2 regions of the Fictibacillus sp. 23RED33 genome follow, and region 1 is predicted to be linked to the other one. Evidence: riboswitches for the same ligand, from Rfam matches in the RefSeq annotation. Region 1 holds a riboswitch; the other holds the start of a gene.
What was found. A riboswitch is a leader RNA that binds a small molecule or an ion and turns the genes downstream of it on or off. The one in region 1 is predicted to bind FMN.
Positions count from the first base shown of each region.

Region 2: it holds a riboswitch for FMN, as region 1 does, so the genes downstream of both, ribE (riboflavin synthase) here and IHV09_RS19765 (ECF transporter S component) in region 1, are expected to answer to the same signal.

Region 1 is NZ_JACZDX010000009.1:31,774-37,945, forward strand. Features, by position in the region: gene IHV09_RS19750 (NAD(P)/FAD-dependent oxidoreductase) at 1-900, opposite strand, end outside; gene IHV09_RS19755 (YuzB family protein) at 1,138-1,374, shown strand; gene IHV09_RS19760 (NupC/NupG family nucleoside CNT transporter) at 1,584-2,798, shown strand; gene IHV09_RS19765 (ECF transporter S component) at 3,150-3,728, opposite strand; FMN riboswitch at 3,916-4,061, opposite strand; gene IHV09_RS19770 (hypothetical protein) at 4,161-4,403, shown strand; gene dapF (diaminopimelate epimerase) at 4,420-5,286, shown strand; gene IHV09_RS19780 (winged helix-turn-helix transcriptional regulator) at 5,345-5,725, opposite strand; gene IHV09_RS19785 (NAD(P)H-dependent oxidoreductase) at 5,873-6,172, shown strand, end outside.
Region 2 is NZ_JACZDX010000001.1:71,582-77,753, reverse strand. Features, by position in the region: gene ribH (6,7-dimethyl-8-ribityllumazine synthase) at 1-349, opposite strand, end outside; gene IHV09_RS00465 (bifunctional 3,4-dihydroxy-2-butanone-4-phosphate synthase/GTP cyclohydrolase II) at 366-1,559, opposite strand; gene ribE (riboflavin synthase) at 1,571-2,218, opposite strand; FMN riboswitch at 2,401-2,548, opposite strand; gene IHV09_RS00455 (TrkH family potassium uptake protein) at 2,603-3,970, opposite strand; gene IHV09_RS00450 (hypothetical protein) at 4,074-5,150, opposite strand; gene IHV09_RS00445 (TIGR02206 family membrane protein) at 5,239-5,967, opposite strand; gene IHV09_RS00440 (YhbD family protein) at 6,091-6,172, shown strand, end outside.

The sequences.
Region 1 (6,172 bases):
CCAACGAGCTAAAAGGACTTGTGAGATCTGTTCTGCTTGCTCCTCTGCTAATTGTGCACTTGGTGCATAAGGAAGGCTCGCGCAATCTCCAACAACGTATACATGCTCTTCGGTTGGAAGGTGATGATGTTCAGTTAGAACAACACGTCCTTGACTGTCTTTTTCAACATCTAAATCACGAACGATTCGACTCGGCTGTATACCTGCCGTCCAAACGATAGCATCACACTCTACCTTTTCGTCATGATTATAAAGAGCGCCTTCTTCAACCTTTGTTACATTTGAATTATTGATTACTTCAACACCGTGTTCAACGAACCAGTTTTGTACATAGTTGCTCAATCGCTTCTTATAAGCGGAAAGAATCATATCACCACGGTCAAAGAGTTTAATTGTAAGATCCGGACGGCTCTCACGAAGTTCAGATGCCAACTCAACTCCTGAAAGACCGGCACCAACTACTGCAACAACCGCATTAGCATGCAAGTTGTTTAGAATTTGATACGTTTGACGAGACTTATCAATGGTCTGAATGCTGAGCGTAAATTGGTCAGCACCAGGGACATTATGATATTTGTCTTCGCAACCTAGGCCGATAACCAAATCATCATATGAAACTGCATCTTGGTCTTTTAATAGAACTTTCTTTTCTTTTACATCAATTGAAGTAACTTCGCCATATTTAATATTTAGACGTGGGTGATCTGGAAAAGTTACACGAACATGATGATCCGATATGGTACCTGCAGCAAGTGCATAGTATTCAGTTTTTAAACAATGATAAGGTACACGATCAATAAGCGTAAGCTGAATGTTTTCAGGGAGGTCTGAGGAATTAAGAAGTCTCTTTAGCACACGCATATTTCCATATCCTCCGCCAAGTAAAACGAGGTGTTTCATTTGTCATTTCCCCTTTTCTTTCAAGACAATTCTTATCTGTTTTTAAAAATGCATATATAAGTAAATAACCTTAACTCGAAATAAGTAAACGATTACACGTTTTTGACATGTTTAAGTATAGCACTTTGCAACAATTTCACAACTCTTTTATAGAAAAAACACAGGAAGAATGAGTGTTTACATTGACTACAACTATAGAAACCGTTAGGATGGATTCATCAAGAGGTGAAGACGGAAATGAGACCGATTATAGAGTTTTGTGTAAGTAATTTAGCGAGTGGTGCACAAAAAGCGCTCGAAGAACTCGAGAAAGACTATGATCTAGACGTTATCGAGTATGGGTGTCTAGGGTATTGTGGACACTGTGCAAAGTCGATGTTTGCTCTCGTAAATGGAGATATCGTTCACGGAGAAACATCAGATGAACTTGTGAAAAATATTTACAATCATATAGAAGAAAACGGAATGTTTTAAAAAGCAGCTATTCTAAAAATGGGATAGCTGCTTTTTCTATGGATAAGGGAGTTATGATTGGGAAAAATATCTAGCATATAATTTTTTGAAAAACGATTGCATTTTTGTCGAAATTTGTTACATTAGAAAAGGGTCAGTCATTGGATGTCTGACAACTAACGTGCTAATAGTAAGCGTTTTCTTCCAAATTACAAAAGGGGTGTACGAATATGCAAATTTTATGGGGATTAGGTGGTATGCTCGTTCTTCTTGTAATCGCATTCTTACTTTCTCAAAATAAGAAAGCGATTAACTGGAGAACGGTAATCGGTGCACTAGCAATTCAAATTGCTTTTGCGTTGATCGTTCTTAAATGGGATGCTGGAAAACAAGCATTGCAAAGCGTCTCACAAAAAGTTTCAAACGTTGTTGCTTATGCGAACGAAGGAATTACTTTCTTGTTTGGAAGTATGATTCCAGCAGAAGGAAAAGGATTTATCTTTGCGTTTCAAGTTTTAACCGTTATCATTTTCTTCTCTTCTCTAATCTCAGTTCTTTATTACCTAGGCATCATGCAATGGGTTGTAAGAATTTTAGGGGGAGCATTATCTAAGTTATTAAAAACAAGTAAAGCAGAATCAATGAGTGCTACTGCAAATATTTTCTTAGGTCAGACAGAAGCACCTCTAGTTATTCGTCCATATATGAACCGTCTTACTCAATCTGAACTTTTTGCTGTAATGGTAGGTGGACTAGCATCAGTAGCAGGTTCTGTATTGATTGGTTATTACCTATTAGGAGTACCGTTAGAATACTTAATCGCGGCAAGCTTTATGTGTGCTCCTGCAGGACTTGCGATCGCTAAGATCATTGTTCCTGAAACAGAAGAGCCTGAAACAATGGGTGAGATCAAATTAGAACGTGATAAAGATACAGTAAACGTAATTGACGCTGCAGCAAAAGGTGCAGGAGATGGACTTCAAATCGCACTTAACGTTGGGGCAATGTTACTTGCATTCATCGCTCTTATCGCTTTAGTTAACGGTATCCTTGGCGGAATCGGTGGCTGGTTCGGTTATGAGATCACACTTCAACAAATTCTAGGTTATATTTTCGCTCCAATCGCATTTGTTATTGGTGTACCGTGGGAAGAAGCAGTTAAAGCCGGTACGTTCATCGGTCAAAAAATCGTATTGAACGAGTTCGTTGCTTATTCTTCATTCGCACCTCAAATTCCAGACTTAATGCCGAAAACAGTAGCGGTTGTAAGTTTCGCACTTTGTGGTTTCGCGAACCTTTCTTCAATCGCGATCCTTTTAGGTGGTCTTGGAGCAATGGCACCTACTCGTCGTCCTGACATCGCAAGACTTGGAATGCGCGCTGTAATCGCAGCTACAATCGCAAACTTACTAAGCGGTGCAATCGCAGGTATGTTTATTCTATAAGAATGGTTTCATTTTAAGATGTTCAAGCTAATGCTTGAGCATCTTTTTTTGTTAGAGAGGATTTTAGCAGATAGCGTGCGGTGCAATTCTCTGTCACACTTGGGACATAGTCCCCTGAATAATACCAGCTAGGGTATCATCATCTATAATTAAGTCTAAGCAAACAAAATTGGGTCGAAATAAGACTTAATTAAGTCGAAACGACGTTCAATTAAGTCTAAATTCTAAAATAAAGGCGGTTCGCTAAATTTCGACAAGCAATCTAACCGCCAGTCCAGCTTAATACCCCTATCATGAACAATAAAAAAACCGCAGTGGGAATCATCCCCCCTGCGGTTTTATCTTCTATATTTAGGCCTGTTGAGCGATCTGTTTCATCACCCATGGCTGCATTCGGTTGTATAATGCTACGAATAACAGTGTAATTATTGTACCTTTTATCAAGTTAAACGGCGTTATACCTTTTAATATAAGATCAAGCATCATCTGGCTAGACATCGGATCAGCACCAAGGAACCACGTATAGGCTGGTAAGATGATTAGGTAGTTGAGCAGACCCATCATAAATGTCATCAAAACCGTTCCTAAGATCAAGCCCGCTGAAAGACGTTTAACAGAATTCTTTTTGCGGAATAAGTAGGATACTGGAAGAATGAATAGAATACCGGCCACAAAGTTTGCTAATTGACCAACTGGTACTCCGGTAAAGCTTCCTACTATCCCGTAGTGTAGAACATTTTTTATGGCTTCCACCATCACTCCTGCCGCTGGTCCGAAAATGATTGCAGCTAGAAGTGCAGGCACCTCACTAAAATCAATCTTTAAAAATGGAGGTAACCCTGGGAACGGAAAGTCGAGCATCATCAGTACATAAGCAATCGTACTGAGCATCGATACCGCTACCATTTGTTTGATCTTTCCCTTTTGCATTGAAATCTCTCCTCTTTTGTGTTGCGCCATCTCATGATTTCGAATGCAGCACAGCCTGCTTCACACAAAAAATCCTTAGTCAGTTAATGAGACTAAGGGAGTTTGTAAGTATGATAAACAGCATGTAAAAGATGCACAAAATGGCATGCTTAAACAAAGGGTTCTAATTAGAGTTGAACCGCTGTACCTACATCTTCTCCCATCCAGACTATACTGTCGGCTCTGGAATTACACCAGATCAGCAAAAAAGAAAACTTTTTCGCTCACGGGCTGATGAAGAGGGAATCTTCAATTACCGCCGGTCGGGAATTTCACCCTGCCCCGAAGATGGATCGCTATTGTATTTTGTTACATCACCTATTATACTTTAAAAAATGTAAGTTGTGAACGAATATGCAATAACCATACCTTCCAAATAGAGGATGAACCGATATGAAATTAACATTTGAATATACATGGCCATATGAAAGAATGATGAAGGATATTTATATTTCGGAATGTCCGTTTTGCCAACGAGACAATGTATTGACTTCCTTTAAAGAAGAACAACTGAATCTTGCTCAAGAAGGAATTAAACAGATACTTATTATGCCTTGTTGTCATGGCAAGTTAACCATACTAAACGCCGACGATGATTATTTTTATACGGATGAAAAATTGAGAGGTCAATCATAAGGAGCAGGGTTAAGCGATGGATACGTTGAAATTCACAAAAATGCATGGATTAGGCAATAATTACATCTATATAAACATGTTTGAAGAGTGTATTGATGAAGCTGATCTGCCGAGGTTAGCAGCGGAAGTCTCAAATCCTTACACGGGCATCGGATCAGATGGGATGATTCTAATCTGCCCAAGCGAATTAGCGCCAGTTAAAATGAGAATCTTTAATAATGATGGTTCTGAAGCTAAAAACTGTGGTAACGGACTTCGATGTGTAGCCAAATATGCGTACGAAAACAGATTAGTAACAGAAACCGAATTTCAGATTGAAACACTAGGTGGTTTAGTAACTGCAAAAGTAACAATAGATAACAACAATAAAGTATCACTCGTTACGGTTAATATGGGTAACCCCATCCTTCGACCTCAAAAAATTCCTGTCACGGGATTTGACCACCTCCAACAAGTGGTGAATGAGGAAGTATCTTTTGATGGGACACCTTTAAGACTCACTGCTGTTTCAATGGGAAATCCACATGCCGTTTTCTTTGTGGATAATATTGAGAAAGCGCCTCTGCATTCGTTAGGACCAATCATCGAAAAAGATTCAATGTTTCCTGATTGGGTAAACGCAGAGTTTGTAGAAGTGGTTTCTAAAAGTGAAATGCACTTTAGAGTTTGGGAGAGAGGGTCAGGTATAACGCAAGCTTGTGGTACAGGAGCTTGTGCAGCAGCTGTAGCTGCCGTTCTAAACGAAGAAGCAGATAGAAATACGGATATTACTGTTCATTTAGCAGGCGGAGATCTCATCATTAACTGGAAAGATAATGGAGATGTTTGGATGACTGGCCCAGCAGAAATAATCTGTACGGGTGAATATCATACTAATAGGTAGAAGGTGCACACATTAAGCCTACACCTACTAAAAAAGAAAGCAGAGATGCTTTCTTTTTTTAATCCTTAACTTCAGCCTGCTCACGATGTTGAACGATTTTCTCCGTATGTTCAATTCCCCATTGAAGCATGGACTTTATAATAGGGATCAGTGTTTCACCAAATGAAGTTAGAGAATATTCCACTTTCGGCGGGACTTGTTTATAAACTTCTCGGTGTATGATGCCGTCACGCTCTAATTCTCGTAGCTGTAGGGTAAGCATTCGCTGTGTAATTCCAGGGACGAGGCGCTTTAGTTCGTTAAAACGTATCTTGCCCTCGATCAAGTGATACAAAATAACGCTTTTCCACTTACCACCGATAATATCAAGAGTCGCTTCGACTGGACATGAATAGCCGTGAGATTGCCAATTGGAAAGGTCGAATTGTTGATTAGTCATTGAATGGCTCCTTTAGTATAAAAAATGATACTATGACACAAAAATGTGCGTACTTTTCATTTTTGTTATTACTTTTATAATATATTGTGTAGGATATCAAAACAACTTTAAATTACGTTCATAAATATTGAAGGAGAGATAAACATCATGAATAAAGAAGCTAAAAAACAAGAGATCTTAGAGGCATTTCAGTTCAGACATGCAACAAAGGAATTTGATCCAGAGAAAAAGATTTCAGATGAAGACTTTGAATTTATTTTAGAAACTGGACGTTTATCACCGAGTTCCTTCGGCTTTGAGCCTTGGCGTTTTGTTGTCATTCAAGACCCAGAGCTACGTGAACAGTTGAAACCTGTATCATGGGGCGCACAAAAACAATTGCCGACTGCGAGTCACTATGTCGTGATGCTAGCACGTACGGCAGAAGATATGATGTACGATTCAGAA
Region 2 (6,172 bases), on a different contig from region 1:
AAACGCCAAAGATTACAGGAACACCGCTCGTCATGGATGCTTGAGCGACTCCTTTCGCTGCCTCATTACATACGTAATCAAAGTGCGGAGTGGATCCGCGGATAACTGCTCCTAACGTAATCACAGCATCATAGTTACCGCTATCTGCCATCTTTTTAGCGATCAGCGGTATCTCAAACGCTCCAGGTACCCAAGCGATATCTACATCATCTTCAGAAATACCATGTCTCTTGAATGCATCTTGTGCACCTGAAACTAATTTATCTGAAATAAAGTCATTAAAACGTCCTGCTACGATACCTACTTTTAATCCTGTACCAACTAAATGTCCTTCAAATAATTTTGCCATGACTATTCCTCCTGATTTAAAAATGAAGCATATGCCCCAATTTGCTCTTTTTTGTTTTTAGATAATCTTCGTTGTTCTTGTTATGAGGCATCTGAAGCGCCACACGATCGGTCACTTCTAAGTCATACCCTTTTAATCCAGCAATCTTTCTTGGATTGTTTGTCAGCAGTTTCATCTTACTGATACCAAGGTCCTTTAAAATTTGAGCTCCTATGCCATAATCACGCAGATCTGGAGCGAACCCGAGCTGCTCATTTGCCTCAACCGTATCAAGACCCTCTTCTTGAAGTTTATAAGCTTTCATCTTATTGATGAGTCCGATGCCGCGTCCTTCTTGTCTCATGTACAGCAAAACGCCACGGCCTTCTTTTTCTATCTGTGAAAGAGCTGCGTGAAGCTGTGAACCACAATCACAACGAGCTGAACCAAATACATCACCTGTTAAGCACTCCGAATGAACGCGGACTAAAACTGGTTCTCCGGTTGCAACCTCACCTTTAACGAGTGCAACATGTTCTTTCTCATCTAATACATTCGAAAAACCGATCGCTTTAAAATCTCCAAACTCTGTAGGCAGATTAATCTCTACTTCACGCTTTACCATCTGCTCAGTTTTGTTTCGGTACGTAATGAGGTCTTTGATCGTGATTAGCTTCATATTATGTTGTTTCGCAAGCTCGACTAGTTCAGGAACACGAGCCATCGTTCCGTCTTCTTTCATAATTTCACAGATAACACCAGCCGATTTGCTGCCTGCCATTTGTGCAAGATCGATGGCTGCTTCCGTATGGCCTGCTCTTCGCAACACACCACCGTTTTTTCCGATCAACGGAAAAATATGACCAGGTCGTTTGAAATCAGAAGGTAGGGAATCTGCATTCACAAGCTCACGTACTGTAGACGCTCTCTCTTGAGCCGAAATACCTGTTGTTGTTGAAATATGATCGACGCTTATCGTAAAAGCCGTGCCATGCGAATCTGTGTTGGCTACTACCATCGGTGAAAGATCAAGCTTTAACGCAATTTCTTCTGAGATCGGTGTACACACTAAACCTCTGCCATGTGTCACCATAAAATTAATGGTTTCAGGAGTTATACCTTCTGCGAGTGCTACAAAGTCACCCTCGTTTTCACGATCTTCGTCATCTACTACGATCACAATTTTTCCTTCTTTAAGATCTGCCACTGCTTCTTCTATGGAGTGAAACATGAACTCTCCTCCTAAAATCCGTGCTCTTGTAAGAAATCAAGAGACAGCTTCGACTTTTGTGTAGTTTCTTCTTTCGGCGACAACATATTGTGTACATACTTTGCGAGCATGTCGCATTCGATATTCACGATGTCACCCGTTCCTTTCGACCCTAAGATCGTGTGTTCTGCTGTATGAGGAATCAATGAAACAGTAATTGTACTTTCGGTCACTTCAAAAATAGTGAGACTCGTTCCATCTACACATACAGAGCCTTTCAACATAAAATAACGCATCAGATGGTCAGGTAACACTATCGTATAATAAATGGCATTTCTCTCTGGACGCTTTTCAATGATTGTTCCTGTCCCATCCACATGCCCGGAAACAAAATGTCCACCGAACCGGCCACCAGCAGCCATCGCTCGTTCAAGATTGACCAAATCACGGTTGTTTAACAATCTCAATGTGGATGAACGAAACGTCTCTGGCATAACATCTACCGTGAACTCTCTTTTACTAAAAGAAGTTACGGTTAGACAAACACCGTTAACTGCGATACTGTCTCCAAGGTTTACATCTTTTAATACTTCTTGGGCTGTAACAGTAAGAACAATCGTTTCGTTGCCTTTAGAAATTGATTTTATCGTACCTTTTTCTTCGATAATGCCTGTAAACAAAAAGCTTTCCCTCCCCTCGTATGACGTAAGTATCATCGTAAATATGCATAAGCAGGAGTCCTTTTTTTCTTAATACAAATAACCCCGGAAACAGATTGCTTCCGGGGTTTTAAATGTTAAGAATATAACGAAATAAACCTTTAAATATACCTATTTCAAACACAGGTATTCTAAAAGTGTTCACGTTCCTTCTCCCATCCAGACTATACTGTCGGCTTCGGAATTGCACCGAATCCACCGTTTCTGCTACATGCAAAACCGGGTCACGGACTGAGAGGCTGAAGCCTCATCACCGCCGGTTGGGAATTTCACCCGACCCCGAAGGACTTATTTACTTATGTTCATTATAAGTAAACAGCAGCGTGAATTCAAACGTGATCACTTTTATTGGCCAATAATTAATTTTTCTTTCGGGTAATGAATGTGCTCTGTAACCACTTTTCCTCGGATAATGAACAAGAATGAAAGTACGCCAATTCTTCCAATAAACATCAGAAGCATTAAGATCACTTTACCTGTTGAGCTCAACTGACCTGTAATTCCAGTGGAAAGCCCTGTAGTTCCGAAAGCTGAACATACCTCAAAGAATAAGTACTCGATCGGCATAGGGTCAGTAATCGCTAAGATAATAGTGGATGTCGTACAGAGCACCATCGCAACGATAATAACAATAAACGACTTGTGTATATCTTCAGGGTATATCTCACGCTTAAAGATTTTTATCGTGTTTCTACCCTTCGCATAAAAGAGGATTGCTAATAATGCTACAGCAAAAGTCGTCGTACGAATCCCCCCTCCTACTGAGCTTGGAGAAGCACCAATAAACATCATGACTCCTAAGAAGAGAAGGGTTGGTACTGTGAATTCAGAGACGTCCATCGTGGATAGGCCTCCACTTCGGGTGGTAACAGACTGAAACAATGAATAAAAGATTGTTTCATGCCAAGACTTACCTTCGAAGAATGCATTCATCTCTAGTACATAAATCCCTATGGCTCCTGTAATAACTAATAATGCAAATGTAGTTGTTGTAACTTTCGTAAAAAGAGTGAACGTATAACGCTCTAAATACTTACGCTCTTTAATAAAGTTATTGATCTCTACTAATACGGGAAATCCGATAGCACCGGATGTAATCAAAAACATCGTAACGATCTGAACGAGATAATCATGACGAAACGGGATCAATGAACTTCCCGTTATATCAAAACCTGCATTCGTCGTTGCTGTAACTGCTGCGAAGAATGCGTGATAGAGCACTTCTATTTCTGTATCATAATAAGGCTGAAACAAGATAAAGAACAATACTGTTCCTACGATTTCAATTCCAATAATGAGTGTTAGTATTTGCTTCATCAACTGAACAAGCCCAGCAAGTGTAGATTGATTCTGGTCTGTCATAATCAATTGACGCTCTCTCATCCCAATACGTTTACCGATTAAAAGCCAAATGGCTGTACCGAGCGTCATAACGCCGATCCCACCAATCTGCACGATGATGGCAAGAAGGACGACTCCAACTTGATTAAACGTTTCTGAGATATTAACAGAAGTTAGACCTGTTACACTAACTGCACTCACGGCGGTAAACAGGGCATCGATAAATTTCAACTCTACTCCTTCGTTATGACCGACCGGCAAGCTTAAAAGAATAGTCGCTACTAAAACGGACAATAAATAAAAGATGACGATTAGCTGAACGGAAGTAAGAAATGATTTTTTTTGTTGTGAAGTTGCTGTATTTTTAAACATATATTTTCACCTGTCGAAAGGATTTTTCTGTAACCTTCTGAAATCTTAACAATAGCATTTCCATTTAACAAGGTGAAATTGAACATTTGCTAAAAAAAGACTGTTAATCTTCTAAGTTACATTCTTCATCAGCCATTCTCTTTTCAATAAGCCTCATTAATTCAGCGGGGTTATCTACTTTAATAACTACCCTTGTCACGTTCTTCTTAAATCCATATATGATATCTGACCTTACAGGTTTTTTCAACAGCAACTCAATATTCGGTTTTTCCGGAATAAAATCACTTACTCGGGCTTCAAACGTATACTTCATTTCTGCTGCACTCAACTCATCTGGTCCTTCATACGTTTTCCATTCTTGGATGTATTTAAACGGCAGATCAAGGCTTTTAATAAATCCTATATTCAATATCAACGATTGATTTGTAACGATTATAGGGACTTTTTTTACAGCTTGCATCTGACTGATGAGAAAAAGAATAGAGTAGATGTTTATAAATAATAGAATCAAAGAGACTGTATGGTTCCATTGACTGAAGAAATAATGAAGACCGATCGATTCGATGATAAGCGCGTGGATCAACATGAGCTGGAGAGCTACATAACTTGTATTCTTATGGAGAGTAAATGTTTGTCCATTCATCATAGGTGCTTTTCGCCAGGAAAAGAAAGCATAATAGAACATCGTAACTTCACTGACGAGAGAATCGATCAAGCGACTTTGTGCAAAATGAAGATTTACAGCGAGTTTGATTTTCAATAAAAACGGTAGATCAACAGCTAAGTCACGGTACGACTTCTTTACTTTAGGTAACTTTCTGCACACGATAAATAGTAAATAAAGCTCAATAGAGATAAAACCCGCTTCTAAAAGAAGTATAGCTTTCGGAATAAATGATACAGATTTCAACAGATCATCTGGAATTATAAATGAAGCGAAAGCATAACTCACTAATGCGACAAGCAGTGTCAGCTTCCATGAGTATCTTTTACGAATAATAAAGTAATAGGTAAGTAAAGGAATAACGAGAAGAAAATCAAACATAGAGCCAATGAGCACAGAAGTAGGTATGGGTTGGAAATAAGTTGTCTGATAAAGAATTACATTGCTGCCAATGACCAATAAGCTAAGAAATAGATAAGGTATCCACCTGATCGGCCTGTTCATGGTTTCAATCATAAAATCCCTCCTCACTTCCATTATACAATAAATACCATTGCTTTCTTCCTTTGCATGATTTTGTCACAAAAGGTACAAAAAAAGGACCCTACACCTCAAACGGTGGATGGTCCTCTTTCGTGTGATTTAGCTTTTCTTTAACTGGAATAAAAACAAGCAGACATAAACATAAAGCGACTAGTTCTAGTGAAAGGATATACCACGGATACGGTCCTAAGTAATCTAGAAGCGAAGCATTCGTTGGTTTCTCTAGCAAGAACATATAGTTTGCATCAATAGTCACATCTACAACATAGACACCTATAGCATAAATGTTCAGCCATAAGAATGACTGAAAAAGAAGATGCCAGCTAATGGTATAAGATCTTACAATCGCATAGTATAGAGCTGTCCAAACAATAAAAGCATGAGCCATAAAATATTGGATGAATCGAAAATGCCAAGGCTCTTGAAATAACTCTGGTGTAAGTAATCCTTGTATGGCACCTGTTAAACCAAAAAGGTAGACAAAAGCAAAAAGTCTCCGATTATCCGTTAAGAGTAACAACACGGACAACAGAATGTTAAAACTACATAGCTGCAAAGGAAGGAAAATATGAAGGTCCCATAAGTCATTATGAACGGCCCATATGTGATATGAACTTTCTGAGACTACAAGCCCTGTGATCAAGACTTTCTTCCATAATTGCATCTTCCTCATACGTATCCGATAGCGGTACATACCAATACTCACAAAAAGGATTAACATTAATAAAAGCACATGCTCCCATTGGAACATCCTAAAACCAGAAGCTCCTGCACCAAACCAATTTTCCATTGAACCCCTCCACCTTCTACCTACTATTATTCAAAAATCTTCGTGCACTTTCCTTTGTATACTTTTAAATTTTATTGCTTAGCGTAACAGTGTTATGTTACATTACTAATAAGGAGGTTAATCATGGAAAATCTAATCTCAAAGAAAGATCTATTAGAAGAAGCAAATATATCTTACGGCCAGCTATACAGATGGAAAAGAAAGA